Regions from separate parts of the Microbacterium sp. GXF0217 genome, predicted to be linked through region 2. Evidence: predicted binding sites of a transcription regulator. Region 2 holds the regulator's gene; each other region holds the start of a gene.
What was found. The regulator HrcA, encoded in region 2, represses chaperone genes, less so after heat shock. The targets are predictions, from matches to a motif close to TTNGCACTCGNNNNNNNCGAGTGCNAA.
Positions count from the first base shown of each region.

Region 1: the regulator HrcA is predicted to act here: its motif matches at 1,405-1,431, upstream of groL (chaperonin GroEL).
Region 3: the regulator HrcA is predicted to act here: its motif matches at 3,366-3,392, upstream of groES (co-chaperone GroES).

Region 1 is NZ_JBSJZG010000008.1:14,076-19,587, forward strand. Features, by position in the region: gene groL (chaperonin GroEL) at 1-1,368, opposite strand, end outside; gene ACWAT3_RS15260 (LytR C-terminal domain-containing protein) at 1,526-2,083, opposite strand; gene ACWAT3_RS15265 (DUF3263 domain-containing protein) at 2,152-2,409, opposite strand; gene msrB (peptide-methionine (R)-S-oxide reductase MsrB) at 2,530-2,958, shown strand; gene ACWAT3_RS15275 (nitroreductase family protein) at 2,955-3,506, shown strand; gene ACWAT3_RS15280 (DMT family transporter) at 3,508-4,458, opposite strand; gene ACWAT3_RS15285 (SOS response-associated peptidase family protein) at 4,501-5,157, shown strand; gene ACWAT3_RS15290 (MmcQ/YjbR family DNA-binding protein) at 5,157-5,512, shown strand, end outside.
Region 2 is NZ_JBSJZG010000001.1:212,126-217,637, reverse strand. Features, by position in the region: gene dnaJ (molecular chaperone DnaJ) at 1-506, opposite strand, end outside; gene hrcA (heat-inducible transcriptional repressor HrcA) at 510-1,538, opposite strand; gene hemW (radical SAM family heme chaperone HemW) at 1,632-2,897, opposite strand; gene ACWAT3_RS01060 (DUF1990 family protein) at 2,897-3,550, opposite strand; gene lepA (translation elongation factor 4) at 3,604-5,457, opposite strand.
Region 3 is NZ_JBSJZG010000003.1:261,240-266,751, reverse strand. Features, by position in the region: gene ACWAT3_RS07485 (ABC transporter ATP-binding protein) at 1-432, shown strand, start outside; gene ACWAT3_RS07480 (ABC transporter substrate-binding protein) at 519-1,784, opposite strand; gene rarD (EamA family transporter RarD) at 1,919-2,848, opposite strand; gene groES (co-chaperone GroES) at 2,983-3,279, opposite strand; gene ACWAT3_RS07465 (THUMP-like domain-containing protein) at 3,439-4,701, shown strand; gene ACWAT3_RS07460 (hypothetical protein) at 4,705-5,512, opposite strand, start outside.

The DNA.
Region 1 (5,512 bases), on a different contig from region 2:
GGCGTTGAGGGCGATCTGCTTCAGCGGAGCCGAGATGGCCACGCGAACGATGTTCGCGCCGGTTGCCTCGTCGCCGTCGAGCTCGAGAGCATCCAGAGCCTTGGTGCCGGCCTGGATCAGCGCGACGCCACCGCCGGGGACGATTCCCTCTTCGACGGCTGCCTTCGCGTTGCGAACGGCGTCCTCGATGCGGTGCTTGCGCTCCTTGAGCTCGACCTCGGTCGCCGCACCCGCCTTGATGACGGCGACGCCGCCCGCGAGCTTGGCGAGGCGCTCCTGGAGCTTCTCACGGTCGTAGTCGCTGTCGGTGTTCTCGATCTCGCGACGGATCTGGGTCACGCGACCCTCGATCTGGTCGGACTCGCCGGCACCCTCGACGATGGTGGTCTCGTCCTTGGTGATGATGACCTTGCGAGCACGGCCGAGCAGGTCGAGCGTCGTGTTCTCGAGCTTGAGACCAACCTCTTCGGTGATGACCTGACCACCGGTGAGGATCGCGATGTCCTGCAGCTGCGCCTTGCGACGGTCGCCGAAGCCGGGAGCCTTGACGGCAGCCGACTTGAAGATGCCGCGGATCTTGTTGAGCACGAGAGTCGCGAGAGCTTCGCCCTCGACGTCCTCGGCGATGATGACGAGCTCCTTGCCGTCCTGGATCACCTTGTCGACGACGGGGAGAAGATCCTTGATGTTCGAGATCTTCGAGTTCGCGATGAGGATGTAGGGCTCCTCGAACACGGCTTCCTGGCGGTCTGCGTCGGTGACGAAGTACGGGTTCAGGTAGCCCTTGTCGAAGCGCATGCCCTCGGTGAGCTCGAGCTCGGTGCCGAAGGTCTGCGACTCCTCGACGGTGACGACACCCTCCTTGCCGACCTTGTCGATCGCCTCGGCGATGAGCTCGCCGATCGAGGGGTCCGCAGCCGAGATGGACGCGGTGGCCGCGATCTCCGCCTTGGACTCGATCTCCTTGGCGCTGGAGAGGAGCTCTTCGGTGATGGCCGCGACAGCCTTCTCGATGCCCTTCTTGAGCGAGATCGGGTCGGCGCCGGCTGCGACGTTGCGCAGACCCTCGCGGACCAGAGCCTGAGCGAGGACGGTCGCGGTGGTGGTTCCGTCACCTGCGACGTCATCGGTCTTCTTGGCGACCTCCTTGACGAGCTCCGCGCCGATCTTCTCGTACGGGTCGTCCAGCTCGATCTCCTTGGCGATGGACACACCGTCGTTCGTGATCGTGGGGGCGCCCCACTTCTTCTCGAGCACGACGTTGCGACCACGCGGGCCGAGGGTCACCTTGACAGCGTCGGCGAGGATGTTCAGGCCGCGCTCGAGACCGCGACGGGCCTCCTCATCGAAAGCGATGATCTTTGCCATGAGTTTTGTCGTCCCTCCTGGACGTATACGTTCGGTTTAGCACTCGGAGTGATCGAGTGCTAACGCCCATTCTGGCACTCGACCACATCGAGTGCAAGCCGCGTACGCGCAGAGAGAAACACGTGCCGACCGGGAACCGGTGCGGCACCATGACCACCTACTCGGCGGGCGCTTCGCCGGTCCGATCGAGGCCGATGACGACGGTCAGCTGGGCCTGCCCCGTATCGTTCATCGCGGCGTAGTAATCGCTCTGCTCGACGACGGCGCCGCCGATGAGACCAGCGAGTCCTGTCGCGGCATCCGCATCGGCCTCGTCCACGTAGTAGACGGTGGTGTCGGCGAAATCGTCCGATGCACCGTCGACCGCGAACACGAGGTCGGCGTTGTACCCGGCGGTGATCAGCTCCTCGCGCATCTGGTCGTCCAGGCCATCGTCCGGCGTCGCGTTCAGGATCATCACCGAGTACGAGGTGTCCACGATCCCGGTGTCCTCGGGAACGGGCGCCACCGAAGCCTCGGGGGTCGGGAACAGCACGATGCGCCCCATGACGACGAGGGCGACGAAGATGCCGACGACGAGCAGGACGAGCGCGGCGACGACAGCCCAGAGCAGGACCATCCACCCGTTGCTTCCGGGGTTCTCGGCGCGGTGGGCTCCTACGCGGCCGGACGTGCGGGGGACATCGTCGAAACGATCACGAGCGGGCTTGGACACCCCTCGATGCTAGGGCATGCATCTCGGCATCCTCCGAAGCGACGTTCAGGATGCCGCGGCCGACGCTCTCAGCCGACGAAGCCCTGCATGCGCACGGTGCGCTGCGCGCCGCGGGCGTCCCGGATCCGACGCAGCCGCCGCACCAGGAGCGGGTCGTGCGCGAGCGCCTGCTCGGTGTCGATGAGTCGCCAGAGCAGCTGGTAGTAGCGCGCGGGGCTCATGCCGAGCTGCGTCCGGATCGCCTCTTCCTTCGATCCGCTGTGCCGCGGCCAGGAGACCTCGACCGCGAGAATCGCGCGGTCGCGGTCCGTCAGATCTCCGAGCATGCCCGAAGCCTACGCCGGGAGCGCCTCCGCTCCGGGGAGCCACTCCCGGTGTTCCGCATCCGCGCGCGCCGACCGCGTCCAGGCGCGTCAGAATAGAACATGACGACTCAGGAGGTCCGGATGTCATACAGCGTGAACAAGTCCGATGAGCAGTGGCGTGCCGAGCTCGGCGACCAGCAGTACGCCGTGCTCCGCGAAGCGGCCACGGAGCGCGCCTGGACGGGCGAGCTGCTCGACGAGGAGCGCGCGGGCCTGTACACCTGCGGCGCGTGCGGCGTCGAGCTGTTCAAGAGCGGCACGAAGTTCGACTCCGGCTGCGGATGGCCGAGCTTCTACGAGTCCATCCGCCCGGATGCCGTCGAGCTCATCGAGGACACGACCCTGGGCATGGTGCGCACCGAGGTGCGCTGCGCGAACTGCGGGTCGCACCTCGGCCACGTCTTCCCCGACGGCTTCGGCACACCGACCGGTGACCGCTACTGCATGAACTCGCTGGCGCTGAACTTCACGCCCGCGCCGCCCGACGCTCCGAAGAACCCGCAGTCGTGAGCGCGCTCGACGCCGTCCTCGCCCGGCAGTCCTGGTCGAAGGTCACGGACGCGGCACCGACCCACGCGGAGCTGCTGCCCCTCGTCGCCGCTGCCGGACGCGTCGCCGACCACTCCTCGCTGCGCCCGTGGCGGCTGATCGAGCTGCGCGGGGCCGACCGCGAGGTACTCGGCGCTGCCATAGCGAAGGCGGAGGGCGACAAGCATCCGTCGTCCAAGCCGCTGCGCGCGCCGCTGGTGATCGCGATCGTGGCCAGCTATCGCCGGAGCGAGAAGGTGCCGCGCTGGGAGCAGGAGGCCGTCGCCTCCGGCGTCGCGCACACGCTGAGTCTGCTTCTGGATGAGGCGGGGTGGGGCGTCATCTGGCGCACCGGTCATTACACGCGCGCGAAGGCGGTCGCGAAGGCGCACGGGCTGAAGAAGAACGAGGAACTGCTCGGCTGGCTCTATGTCGGCGGCAAGCCGACGAAGAAGCCGGGACGCCGCAAGCCCGTGGATGCCGGAGCCCTGCTGACCCGGATGCCGGCCGCGAAGACCAAGAAGAAGTAGCTCAGCGTCGGCGCTTGCCCAGGAGCGCGACGAGAACGCTCGTGACGGCGACCGCCACCATCGCGATGGTCTGCCAGAGGGCCGGGCCTGCGTCGGCGGGCCAGATCGCGTCGATGACCACCGCCGTCACGAGCTGTCCGAGCACGGATCCGAGCCCCAGCAGCAGCACCCCGGTCTGCGCGACCAGTCGCGCGCCGAGGAAGATGTACGAGACGCCGAGGAGTCCGCCCAGGTACATCCACGGTTCGGCGGGAAGCGGGTTCGGCGGTCCGTTGAGGACGACGCTGACGCCGGCGCCGATCGCGAGCACGATCGTCCCCGCGATGAAGCTCATCATGGTGGCGGCCACCGGCGATTCGACACGCTGCGCGAGACGACCGTTCGCCGCCTGCTGCCAGGCGATGCCGACACCGGCGGCAAAGGGCAGCAGCAGCATCCACAGCGGGGCCGAGGCGAGCACGTCGCCGCCGAGCGAGATGCCGACGGCGAGCAGCGCGAGCGCTCCCCCGGCCACGCGGCCCATGGTGACCGCCACGACGCCGGCCGGTCCGAACCCGATCCGGTCGAGGATCAGTCCGTGCAGCGTCTGGCCTGCCACGACGCCGACGGTGAACAGCGACACCCCGAGGACAGCGGCGGTCAGGCCCTGGGTCGTCACAGTCAGAGCACCGCAGGCGCCGCCCAGCAGCATCCATACCGGGACAGTCCGTGATCGGATGCCGAACCAGAGCCGCGCCATCCCGGCTCGCCCGGCGGGGAGCGCAGCGACCAGGACCGCCAGCAGCAGCAGGCCGGAGGAGAACGAGACGAGTCCCGCGACGACCCCGTCGCCGAGGCGGACGCCGAGCACGCCGTTGATGCGGGCCTGGATCGCGGTCATCGCTCCGATCGAGACCGCGCCGCCGATCGCGACGAAGGCGGGGATTCGACGACTGCGGGACACTTCTGTCACGCTACCCGACCGGATGTCGGTGGCCGGGGATACGCTTGCGGCATGTGCGCGAGCTACGGACTCGATCCCCGCTTCACCGATGCCGAGCTGCTGGCCGAGGCGGATGCCGACATCCTCGACGGCCTGCGGGAGTGGGCCGAGCGCAATGCCGGCGAGACGCTGCGGCCGACCGGCAAGAACCTGCGCAACCTGAACCCGATCGTTCTGGCACAGGACGGTGATGCGACGCTCGAACCCGCGTGGTGGGGGTTCCTCGTGAACGGCGAACCGGCGAAGTTCCCGTCGATCAATACGCGCTCCGAGCGTCTGCAGGATCAGCCGGGCAAGGCTCGGTCACGGGCGATCGTGCCGTCGACCGGATGGTTCGAGCTGCAGAAGCCCGATCGGGTGTGGCACGAGTTCGGGCTCGACACCGGAGCGCTGTTCGGCATGGCCGCCGTGACGCAGCGCGGCCGGACGGCGGACGGCGAATGGTTCACGTGCTTCTCGATCGTCATGCGCCCGGCACCGGAGCACCTGGTAGACATCCACGATCGGATGCCGGTGCTGATCCCGACCGACTACGCGCACGAGTGGCTGCTGGGCGAAGGCGGGCGCGAGGTGATCGACGAGGCGCTGGGGGCCGCGGCATCCCTGGACGACCGCGTCATCGCGACCCCGCGCAGCAACGACAAGGGCGCCGCGGAGAAACTGTTCTGATGGATGACGAGACGCTGTTGCAGACCGCCCAGGCGCGCGCGGACGAGCTGCCGGGTGCCGGCCTCGAGCATCCGTTCGGGCCGGAGTGGGATGTCTTCAAGGTCCGCGGCAAGGTCTTCATGCTGCAGACGCTCTACTCGGGCCGCGCCATGGTGACGCTGAAGTCGCACCCCGAGGATGCCGAGGCGCTGTGCGCGACCTTCGCCGACATCGCGCCGGGATATCACATGAACAAGAAGCACTGGATCTCGGTGACACCCGGCCCGTCCATCGAACCGGGGCTCGTGGAAGAGCTCGTGACGGAGTCCTACCGACTCGTGGTCGAGAAGCTCCCCCGCACTCAGCGCCCGGTCGA
Region 2 (5,512 bases):
CTGCGCACCTGACGCTGCACGTGACCCGATCCGCCGCAGATGTCGCACGTCACGGGCGATGTGCCCTCCTGGCAGCACGAACCCTGACACGTCTCGCAGAGAACCGCCGTGTCGACCTCGATGTCCCGGTGAGCGCCGAAGACCACGTCTCCGAGGTCGAGGTCGACGCGCACGAGTGCGTCCTGGCCGCGCTCCCGCCGCGACCGCGGCCGCGCGCTCCGTCCGCCGCCGGCCGCACCGAAGAACGTCTCGAAGATGTCGCCGAAACCGCCGAATCCGCCGGCGCCGAATCCGCCGTTCTCGTCGCCGCCCATATCGTAGCGGCGTCGCGATTCCTCGTCGCTGAGCACGTCGTACGCGTGCGTGACGAGCTTGAACCGCTCCGAGGCGTCGTCACCGGGGTTCACGTCCGGATGCAGCTGCCGCGCCAGACGGCGATACGCCTTCTTGATCTCGTCCTGGGAGGCATCGCGCGCCACCCCGAGGACCTCATAGTGGTCCGCCACCAGTCACCTCTCGTCTTCGTCGAGCAGTCGGGACAGGTAGCGGGCCACTGCCCGCGCCGCCGCCAGATTGCTCGGATAATCCATCCGGGTCGGGCCCATCACGCCGACCCGCGCCATCCCACCGGGGGTGGCGTAGTTGCTCGCCACGATCGAGGCCTCACCCAGACCGAACGGCTCGTTCTCGGTACCGATGCTGGCCGCGAGCCCGTGCTCGTCGGTCACCATCTCGCTCATCAGCCGCAGCAGCGTCACCTGCTCCTCGATCGCTTCGAGAAGAGGGTGGATGCTACCGCGGAAGTCGTGTTCGCGCCGTGCGAGCGTCGCGGCGCCGGCCATGACGAGCTTCTCCTGGCGGAACTCGTCCAGCTCCTCGGAGATGACGCTTGCCAGGACGCGCTGAGCGACATCCGCGCGGCCGGGCTTCACCGTGGTCGCGAGAGCGCCGACCAGGTCGCGTGCCTCGCTCACCGCCCGCCCGGTGATCGAGGCCGACAGCCGAGCACGCAGCACCGCGACGTCCGCCTCGTCGAGGTCGACCGGGAGAGCGGCGATGCGCTGCGAGACGCCGCCGGCGTCGGTGACGAGCACGACGAGGAGCCGGTTCGGTGCGAGGGCGACGAGTTCGAGATGCGTGAGGTGCGCGCGGGCGAACGACGGGTACTGCGCCAGCGCAACCTGTCCCGTGAGCTGCGTGAGCACGCGGACCGTACGCGCCATGAGATCGTCGAGATCGGTCGGCTCCGCGAGGAACATCTCGATCGCACTGCGCTGCGCTGAGGACAGCGGGCGCAACTGGGCCAGGTGGTTGACGAAGACCCGGTAGCCCTTGTCGGTCGGCACGCGACCCGACGACGTGTGCGGAGCCGTGATCAGCTCTTCATCCTCGAGGAGCGCCATGTCGTTGCGGATGGTCGCAGCCGAAACTCCGAACGAGTAGCGGTCGACGATCGATTTGCTCCCGACCGGCTCGTGCGTGGAGACGTAGTCCTGCACGATCGCCCGGAGCACCTGCAGACCGCGCTCAGTGACCATGACCGCTCTCCTCCCGCTGGCACTCACTGCTTCCGAGTGCCAATTCTACCCGCCGGTCGGCGTCGACCGCGCTCATCTCGCGGATCGGGATGCTCAGTCGGTGAGCTCTCTGACCACGGCATCGGCAAGGAGCCGCCCCCTGAGGGTCAGCTGCACCCGGCCGGAAAGGGCCGCCGCGGGCTCGACGAGGCCGTCGGCGATCAGGCCGGCGACGCGTGAACGGTTCGACTCAGGCAACTCGGAGACCGCGATGCCCTCGCGGATGCGACTCAGCAGGAGCACCCGCTCGAGCATCCGCGACTCCGCGTCCGGCCGCTCGGTGCCCGCAGCCGGCGATTCGGATACCGCGAGCCGCTGCGCGTACGCCGCCGGATGCTTGACGTTCCACCAGCGCAGCCCCGCGACGTGGCTGTGGGCGCCGGGACCGAAGCCCCACCAGTCCGAGCCGCGCCAGTAGGCGAGATTGTGGCGCGAGCGGTTGTCGCTCGTCGATGCGGTCCCTGAGCCCGCCGCACCGCTCGCTGAGCCTGTCGAAGGGCGGGCCCAGTTGCTCACCTCGTACCATTCGAATCCGGCATCCGCGAGGCGGCGGTCGGCGAGCTCGTACATGTCGGCCTGCAGATCATCGTCCGGCATCGGGACCTCGCCGCGACGGATCTGACGCGCGAGCTTCGTGCCGTCCTCGATGATGAGCGCATACGCGGAGATGTGGTCGGGCGCGAACGCCAGCGCCGCATCCAGCGAGGCATGCCAATCGGCCAGCGATTCCCCCGGCGTGCCGTAGATGAGGTCGACGCTGACGGCCAGGCCGGCGTCGCGCGCCGCATCGACCGCGGTCCGCACGTTCGACGGCTCGTGCGTGCGGTCGAGCGTCGCCAGCACATGCGGCACGGCGGACTGCATTCCGATCGAGAGGCGCGTGACCCCGGCATCCACCAGCGTCTTCACGACCTCCGGCGTGACCGTGTCCGGGTTGGCCTCGACCGTGACCTCCGCCCCGTCGCGAAGCCCAAAGGCGTCGCTCGCCGCGGTGAGCATCCGCGCCAGATCCCCGGCGGGCAGCAGCGTCGGCGTTCCGCCGCCGAAGAAGACGGTATCCATCGGCCGCAGAGCACCGGCGTCGGAGAGCACGCGACGCGCGAGAGCGATCTCGGCGATCAGCGTCGTGGCGTAGTCCTCCTGCTTCGCGCCGCGCAACTCGCTCGACGTGTAGGTGTTGAAGTCGCAGTACCCGCAGCGCACCCGGCAGAACGGCACATGCAGATATGCCGAGAACGGGGTGTCCGCGTCGATCTCGAGGTCGCCGGGCAGACGACCATCGACCGGAGCGGGATCGCCGATCGGGAGGGGGCCCGCCATCAGAGCGGGGTCGCGTACAGCGGCGAGATCGCTCGCAGGTACCGCGCGAAGAGCTCACGACGGCGCCGCTTCACGAGCGCGGGGACCGTGCGATACAGCAGACCGCTCGGCGCGTCGAAAGCGCGGACGGTGAACCAGACCTCGTCATTGTCCTCGCGCCATTCGATGTCGAACGATTCCTCGCCCTTCACCACGGAGCCGCCGACCGTGCCCAGCACGAACCCGATGCGCCTGGCGTCCTCGGTCACCGAGATCACGCGCAGTTCGGCATCGGCACGCATCCCTGCCACCCGACCGCGCAGATGCACGGTCATGCCCGCACCGGCGTACGGCAGCCCTTCGGAGTCGAAGCGCTGCTCGACGTCACGACGGCTGGGCGCGATCGCATTGCCCTCGGCATCGAAGCTCACACCCGAGTACGAGGGACCAGGCGCCGGACGGACATCGTCGACGGAGAGACCGGCTGCGCGCTGCGCCGTCCAGGAGAGCAGGGCGTCACCGGCCGTGCGGAAGCGCTCGGCTCCGCTGCCGATCCGCCAGGCGTTCTCCGCGGGGATGCTGTGCTCCGGCGGATACTGCATCAGGTCGGGCGCGTGCGTCGCACCCACGGCCGCATAGTCCACCGTGTCGTCTCGGAAGGTACCGCGCCGCATGATCTCCAGCCTACCCATCCTGCCTGGGAGCGCCCTGGCGACCCCCAGCATCCCTACTTCTTTTCCTTGCCTTCGACGTCTCCGGAGAGCGCGGCGATGAACGCCTCCTGGGGGACCTCGACGCGGCCGACCATCTTCATGCGCTTCTTGCCCTCCTTCTGCTTCTCGAGCAGCTTGCGCTTGCGGGTGATGTCGCCGCCGTAGCACTTGGCGAGCACGTCCTTGCGGATCGCGCGGATGGTCTCGCGGGCGATGATGCGCGCGCCGATCGCCGCCTGGATCGGCACCTCGAACTGCTGGCGAGGGATGAGCTTGCGCAGGCGCTCGGCCATCATCGTTCCGTAGGCGTACGCCTTCTCGCGGTGCACGATCGAGCTGAACGCGTCGACCTTGTCGCCCTGGAGCAGGATGTCGACCTTCACCAGATCCGCTTCCTGCTGTCCCGCCGGCTCGTAGTCGAGCGAGGCGTACCCCTGCGTCTTGGACTTCAGCTGGTCGAAGAAGTCGAAGACGATCTCACCGAGCGGCATCATGTAGCGCAGCTCGACGCGCTCCTCGCTGAAGTACTCCATACCCAGGAGCGAGCCGCGCCGCGACTGGCAGAGCTCCATGACTGTGCCCACGTAGTCCTTGGGCAGCAGGATCGCGGCCTTCACCATAGGTTCCGACACCGAGCCGATGCGCCCGTCGGGGTACTCGCTCGGGTTCGTCACGGTCACGGTCTCGCCGGTGTCGCTGGTGAGGACTTCGTAGATCACACTGGGTGCCGTGGTGATGAGGTCGAGTCCGAACTCTCGCGACAGACGCTCGGTGATGATCTCGAGGTGCAGCAACCCAAGGAATCCGCAGCGGAAGCCGAAGCCGAGTGCGACCGAGGTCTCCGGCTCGTACTGCAAGGAAGCGTCCGAGAGCTTCAGCTTGTCCAGCGCCTCACGCAGCTCCGCGTAGTCGCTGCCGTCGATCGGATAGATGCCGGAGAAGACCATCGGCTTCGGATCCGTGTAGCCGGCCAGAGCATCGGATGCCGGCTTGCGCGCGGTCGTGACGGTGTCGCCGACCTTGGACTGACGCACATCCTTCACGCCCGTGATCAGGTAGCCGACCTCGCCGACGCCGAGTCCCTTGGAGGGAATCGGCTCCGGGCTGGAGACGCCGATCTCGAGGAGTTCGTGCGTGGCGCCGGTCGACATCATCTGGATCCGCTCGCGCGGGCTCAGGTTGCCGTCGACCATGCGGACGTAGGTGACGACGCCGCGGTACGCGTCGTAGACGGAGTCGAAGATCATCGCGCGCGCCGGAGCATCCGCATCGCCCTTCGGCGCCGGGATCTCCTGGACGAGGCGGTCAAGAAGCTCCTCGACGCCGACTCCGGTCTTGCCCGAGACGCGCAGCACGTCCTCCGGCTTGCCGCCGATGAGGGAGGCGAGCTCCTTGGCGTACTTCTCCGGATCAGCGGCCGGGAGGTCGATCTTGTTGAGCACCGGAATGATGTGCAGATCGTTCTCGAGCGCGAGATAGAGGTTCGCAAGCGTCTGAGCCTCGATGCCCTGCGCCGCATCCACCAGCAGGATCGCGCCCTCGCAGGCGGCCAGGGATCGCGACACCTCGTAGGTGAAGTCGACGTGGCCGGGGGTGTCGATCATGTTCAGCGCGAACGTGTCGCCCTCGATCTGCCACGGCATCCGCACGGCCTGGCTCTTGATGGTGATACCGCGCTCGCGCTCGATGTCCATGCGGTCCAGATACTGCGCGCGCATGTCGCGATCGGAGACGACTCCGGTGATCTGCAGCATCCGGTCGGCAAGGGTCGACTTGCCGTGATCGATGTGAGCGATGATGCAGAAGTTCCGGATCTGCGAGGGCGGCGTCGCGGCAGGCGAGAGAGGGGTGAGAGCGCGTGGTGACATGTCTCGACGATTCTACGGTGAGCCGTCCCTAATCCCCGATTCGGGAAAACCAGTG
Region 3 (5,512 bases), on a different contig from region 2:
AACCTGCAAATGGGTCTCTACCAGAACCCGAAGGCGTTCACGGAGCGGCTGGAGTTCGTCACCGGGATCTTCGCCGAGCTCGGCAAGCGGCTCAAGCAGCGGGCAGGATCGCTGTCCGGCGGCGAGCGCCAGATGGTCGCGATGTCGCGCGCGCTCATGATGAACCCGTCGGTGCTGCTGCTGGACGAGCCGTCGGCCGGTCTGTCTCCGGTGCGCCAGGATGACGCGTTCATCCGGGTGTCCGACATCAACAAGGCGGGCGTGACGACGATCATGGTCGAGCAGAACGCCCGACGCTGCCTGCAGATCTGCGACCGGGGCTACGTGCTCGATCAGGGACGCGATGCGTATGAGGGCTCGGGTCGCGACCTGCTGAACGATCCCAAGGTCATCGGCCTGTACCTCGGCACCCTCGGCACCGACGCCGCTTAGGCGCGAACGGTTCGAATCTCGACCGCGGCCGCAACACCCGAAAGGGCTCCGGATGCCGAGGCATCCGGAGCCCTTTCGTGTGCGAGTTACTTGATGCGGGCGTGCATGTTCTCCGCGTCGAACTCGTAGACACCGATGGCCGCACCCTTCGGGTCGTTGTTCTCGTCGAACGTGACCTCTCCGGAGTAGCCGTCGTAGTCGGGCGTGCCGCCGTCGTTGATGATGTCGGCGCAGTCGGCGAAGCTCGTGCACTTCTCGCCGTCGCCCTCGCCACCCGAGACCGTGCGCATGGCACCGGCGATGTCCGCGCCCTCGACCGAGACCGCGTACAGGGCCGACAGCGCGATGAGCGTCGCGGCGTCGTACGCCTCAGCCGAGTAGGTCAGCGCGTCGATGGGCTCGTTGCCCTCGGCGGTCCAGACCTCGTTGAGCTGGTCGATGAAGTCGTCCGGCAGCTCGGCCCCCGCGCGCGTGCCCTTCGATCCCTCGAGGTTCACGGGGAGGTCCGGCCAGTCCTTCAGGTTGCCGTCGACGAGGTACAGAGCGCCCGTGTCGATGCCCGCGTTGCCGAGCAGCGGCGCGATGGTCGCGAACTGGTCGTACGACACCACAGCGACGGCATCCGGTGCCGCAGCCGAGATGGTCTGCACCTGGGCGTTGAACTGACCGTCGCCCTGGTTGTAGGAGGCGTCGGCGACGACCTCGCCGCCGGTGCTCTCGAACGTGGCCTTGATGGCCTCGAACAGGCCGGTGCCGTACGGGTCGTTCTGGTAGATGATGCCGAGGGTCTTGTGCCCGTCTTCGGCGATCTGGTTGCCCAGGACCTCGCCCTGCAGCAGGTCGCTCGGAGCCGTGCGGAAGTAGAGGTCGTTGATCCCGGAGAAGTCCGGCGACGTGTTCGACGGCGAAACGGTGAGGATGCCCGCACCGGCGTTGCCATCGAGGATCAGCTTGGTGACGCTCGACGAGGCCGCACCGACCATGGCCGTGATTCCGGCGCTCTGGAGGTTGGTGATCGAGGTCTCGTACGCCTTGTTGTCCAGGTCGCCCTCGTCCTCGCTGGTCAGCTCGACCTGGATGCCGGCATCCGCCTCGTTGATCTGCGCGACCGCGAGCTGGACGCCCGCCTCCATCGGTGCGCCGAGGAAGGCGAGGGTACCGGTAGCGGGAAGAAGCGAACCCAGATTCAGCGTCAGGTCGACGTTCTCGGGGCGCTCATTGGTCGACTCCGATCCCTCGGAGGACTCGGGGGCTGGCGGGGTGCTGCTGCATCCCGCGATGACCAGCGCCGATGCACCGAGCAGGGCGATTCCTGCCAGAAGCTTGGGGCGCGAACCCTGCAAACCGTTCATATTGCTCCTTCGACAACAGCGAACATGGCGACGCCACGCTCGGGTGGTCTAACCCTATGACCGGGCCACATACCCGCGGGTATCGGTGCGCTAACGATCTTGTTTCGCGTTGATGACGGTGGCGCGGAAACTGCTCAGACGGGCTCGGGAGCCGGCGTGCGGCGGTGCCGTCGCGCCGCGAGCAGCAGGTCGACGACGAAGACCCCGACGGCCACCCAGACCAGGATGAAGCCGATCCAGCGCTCGGTCGGCATCGGCTCGTGCAGGATCATCACGCCGATGATGAACTGCATGATCGGAGTGATGAACTGGATCATCCCGATCACGGTGAGGTTGATGCGCCGCGCCCCCGAGGCGAACAGCAGCAGGGGCACCGCGGTCGCGACTCCGGCGAAGCACAGCAGCACCGTGTGCCAGACCCCGCTGTTCCCGATCGTGATGCCGGTCGTCATCCCGACCGCGATGAGCTGGATGACGGCGATCGGAATGAGCCAGAAGGATTCGAGGGTCAGCCCGCTGACGGCATCCACCGACGGCCCGATCTTCTTCTTGATGAGGCCGTAGAAGCCGAAGGAGAGCGTGAGGGTGAGCGCGATCCACGGAACCGTGCCGTAGGCGACGATGATCACGACGACGGCGAGCGCTGCGATGGCCACGGCGACCCACTGGAGCCGCCGCATCCGCTCGTGCAGGATGAACACGCCGAGCAGCACCGTGGTGATCGGGTTGATGAAATAGCCCAGCGCCGTCTCTACGACCTTGTCGTCGAGCGTGCCGATGAGGAACGCCTGCCAGTTGACGTAGATGAGGAGTCCGGCGAGCGCGGTGAGGCCGAGCAGCCGCGGCTGCCGGACGATGGCCCAGAGGCGCTGCCAGCCGCGCGTGATCGCGAGCAGGATCACGCAGAACAGCAGCGAGAACAGCACCCGCCAGGCGACGACCTCCCACGGCCCCGTCGGCACGAGAAGCAGGAAGTACAGCGGAAGGACGCCCCACAGCAGGTAGGCACCGGTGGCGTAGAGGACTCCGGTGGTCTGCTCGGTGCGTGGGGCGGACGTCGTGATCACTGATCAACCCTACGACCGGCATCCGGCCCTGGATGCCGCTGCGGGCGACGATGGCAGGAAACGCACGAAGCATGACGCACGAAGGCCCGGATGCCTGAGCATCCGGGCCTTCGAAGCGAAGGTCGCTGAGATCAGCGAACGACGACCGCGAGGACGTCGCGGGCCGACAGGACGAGGAACTCGTCCGCGCCGAACTTCACCTCGGTGCCGCCGTACTTGCTGTAGAGCACGCGGTCGCCGACGGCGACGTCGAGCGGAACACGGTTGCCGTTGTCATCGATGCGGCCGGGGCCGACCGCCACGACCTCGCCTTCCTGGGGCTTCTCCTTGGCGGTGTCGGGGATGACCAGTCCACTCGCGGTGGTCTGCTCGGCCTCGACCTGCTTGATGACGATGCGGTCCTCGAGCGGCTTGATGGAAACCGACACGGTCTACCTCTTCTTTCTTGACGCTGACACGAAAGACTCGTTCGCACTCTCAACCCGAGAGTGCTAATGCCAGTGTAGGACGTCGGCTGGCACTCACGCAATGCGAGTGCCAGTGAGGCGTAACGCGCTGGGCGAACACCCGCCGCGTAGGCTGAACCGGTGGAGATGACCGAGCTCGCCGCCCTGCTCACCCCGGACGGACTGCGCCTGCTCGACGACGTCGGAGGCATCGAGTCCACGACGGACGTCGCGAGGGTCGTCTCTCGACTGCGGGCGGCCGGGCACTCCCCCGAGCTCGTGTCGGCCGTCGTCGGCCAGGCACGGCTGCGCACCAAGGCGGCTGCGAAGTTCGGTCCGTTCGCCGAGCGGATGCTGTTCACCCAGGCGGGCCTCGAGCAGGCCACCAGGCTCGGCGTCGCGGCACGGCACGCCGGGCGCATGCGCGCGGCCGGCATCCGGCACGTGGCGGACCTCGGTTGCGGCATCGGCGGCGATTCCCTCGCGTTCGCGGGTGCCGGCCTCGGCGTGACCGCTGTCGACGCCGATGAGGTCACCGCCGCGATCTCCGCGTACAACCTCGCGACGTTCGGCGAGGATGCGTCAGTGTCGCACGGGACCGCCGAGGAGGCGGTGCGCACCATCTTCGGAGATTCAGACGTTGTCGGGCGGGATTCGGCGGATCCCTCCGACGATCGCGCAGATCTTCGAGGCGATGGCAGCACCGCGATCTGGCTGGACCCCGCCCGCCGCACCTCCGGTCACGGCGAGACGCGGCGCGTCACGGCATCCGACTACTCCCCCTCGCTGGACTGGGCCTTCGACGTCGCGGCCCGCATCCCGACCGGCATCAAGCTCGGCCCCGGCCACGATCGCGATGCGCTCCCCGAGGATGCCGAGGCGCAATGGGTCAGCGCAGACGGCAGCGTCGTCGAGCTCGTCGTCTGGACCGGAGCGCTTGCGCGGGACGGCGTGCGCCGTGCGGCGCTCGTGATCCGCGGCGACGAATCGCATGAGCTCACGGCCGGAGCGGATGCCGAGGACGCCGAGGTCCGTCCGCTCGGCTCCTTCGTGCACGAACCGGACGGCGCGGTGATCCGCGCCCGGCTGATCGGCGACGTCGCCCGGAGCCTGGATGCCGGGATGCTCGACGAGCACATCGCCTATCTGACCGGGGATGCCGCAGTGACGAGTCCGTTCGTGCAGTCGTTCCGCGTACGGGAGTCGATGCCGGCGAACGTCAAGGCCATCAACGCGGCGCTTCGGAAGGCCGACATCGGGACGCTGGAGATCAAGAAGCGCGGCATGGACATCGACCCCGCCGCCTTCCGCAAGAAGCTCAAGCTGAGCGGGTCGCAGAGCGCAACGCTCATCCTCGTGCGGGTCGGCGCTCAGCGGATCGCCGTGCTCGCCGACCGGGTGTGAGGCTCACGGCTCGACGTCGCCGGTCTTGTCGTCGATCGCGGCATCCGTCCCGGCTGACGACTCGCGCTCGATCGTGAGCATCGGTCCCCGCCGATCCGACATCGTCACGCGATACCCGGTCACGGTGCCGTCGGGGTTCGCGATCTCCAGCACGACCGTGGCATTGGCGTCATCGGCGCATGCGCGCTCGACCGAGCCGACCACGGCGACGATGACGCACGCGCTCGATCCGCTGTAGTCCTGCCAGACCGGTCGATCGCCGTCATAGCCGACGAGCTGCAGGGACTCGCCGCTGATGCCGGTCTCGCTCTCGATCCGATCGACGATCGCGAGCTCTTCCTCGGTGTACTGCGACCGCCAGTCCCATGACTCGTTCGGATCGTAGACCTGGGCCACGACGACGAGATCGCCGTGGATGTCGCGGACCACGCTGACGCTGAGCTCGCTCGCATCATCCCCCTCCCCCGCGGACATGTTCAGCGAGGCATAGAGTCCGCCGTTCTGCTGGCCGAACTGCTCACTTGGCACGCAGTTCGACTCGCTCTGCTCATCGAGGGTGAGAAGCAGGCACTGCTCCTCCCCCTCGTCCCGCGTCGCGCGCCAGATCGTCGCCCCGTGCGACTGCCCGAGCGGTGTGATCGACCCGGGGTCGTAGTCGCCGTCGGCCTCCAACGCCACCTGTTCCGCTCCGACCGCGAGCGAGAGCGCGACCGACCGCAGGACGCTCTGCCCGAAGACGACGAAGCCGATGCCGAACCCGATCAGCAGCACCAGTCCGACCGCTGCGTACGGGAACCACCGACGCGTACGG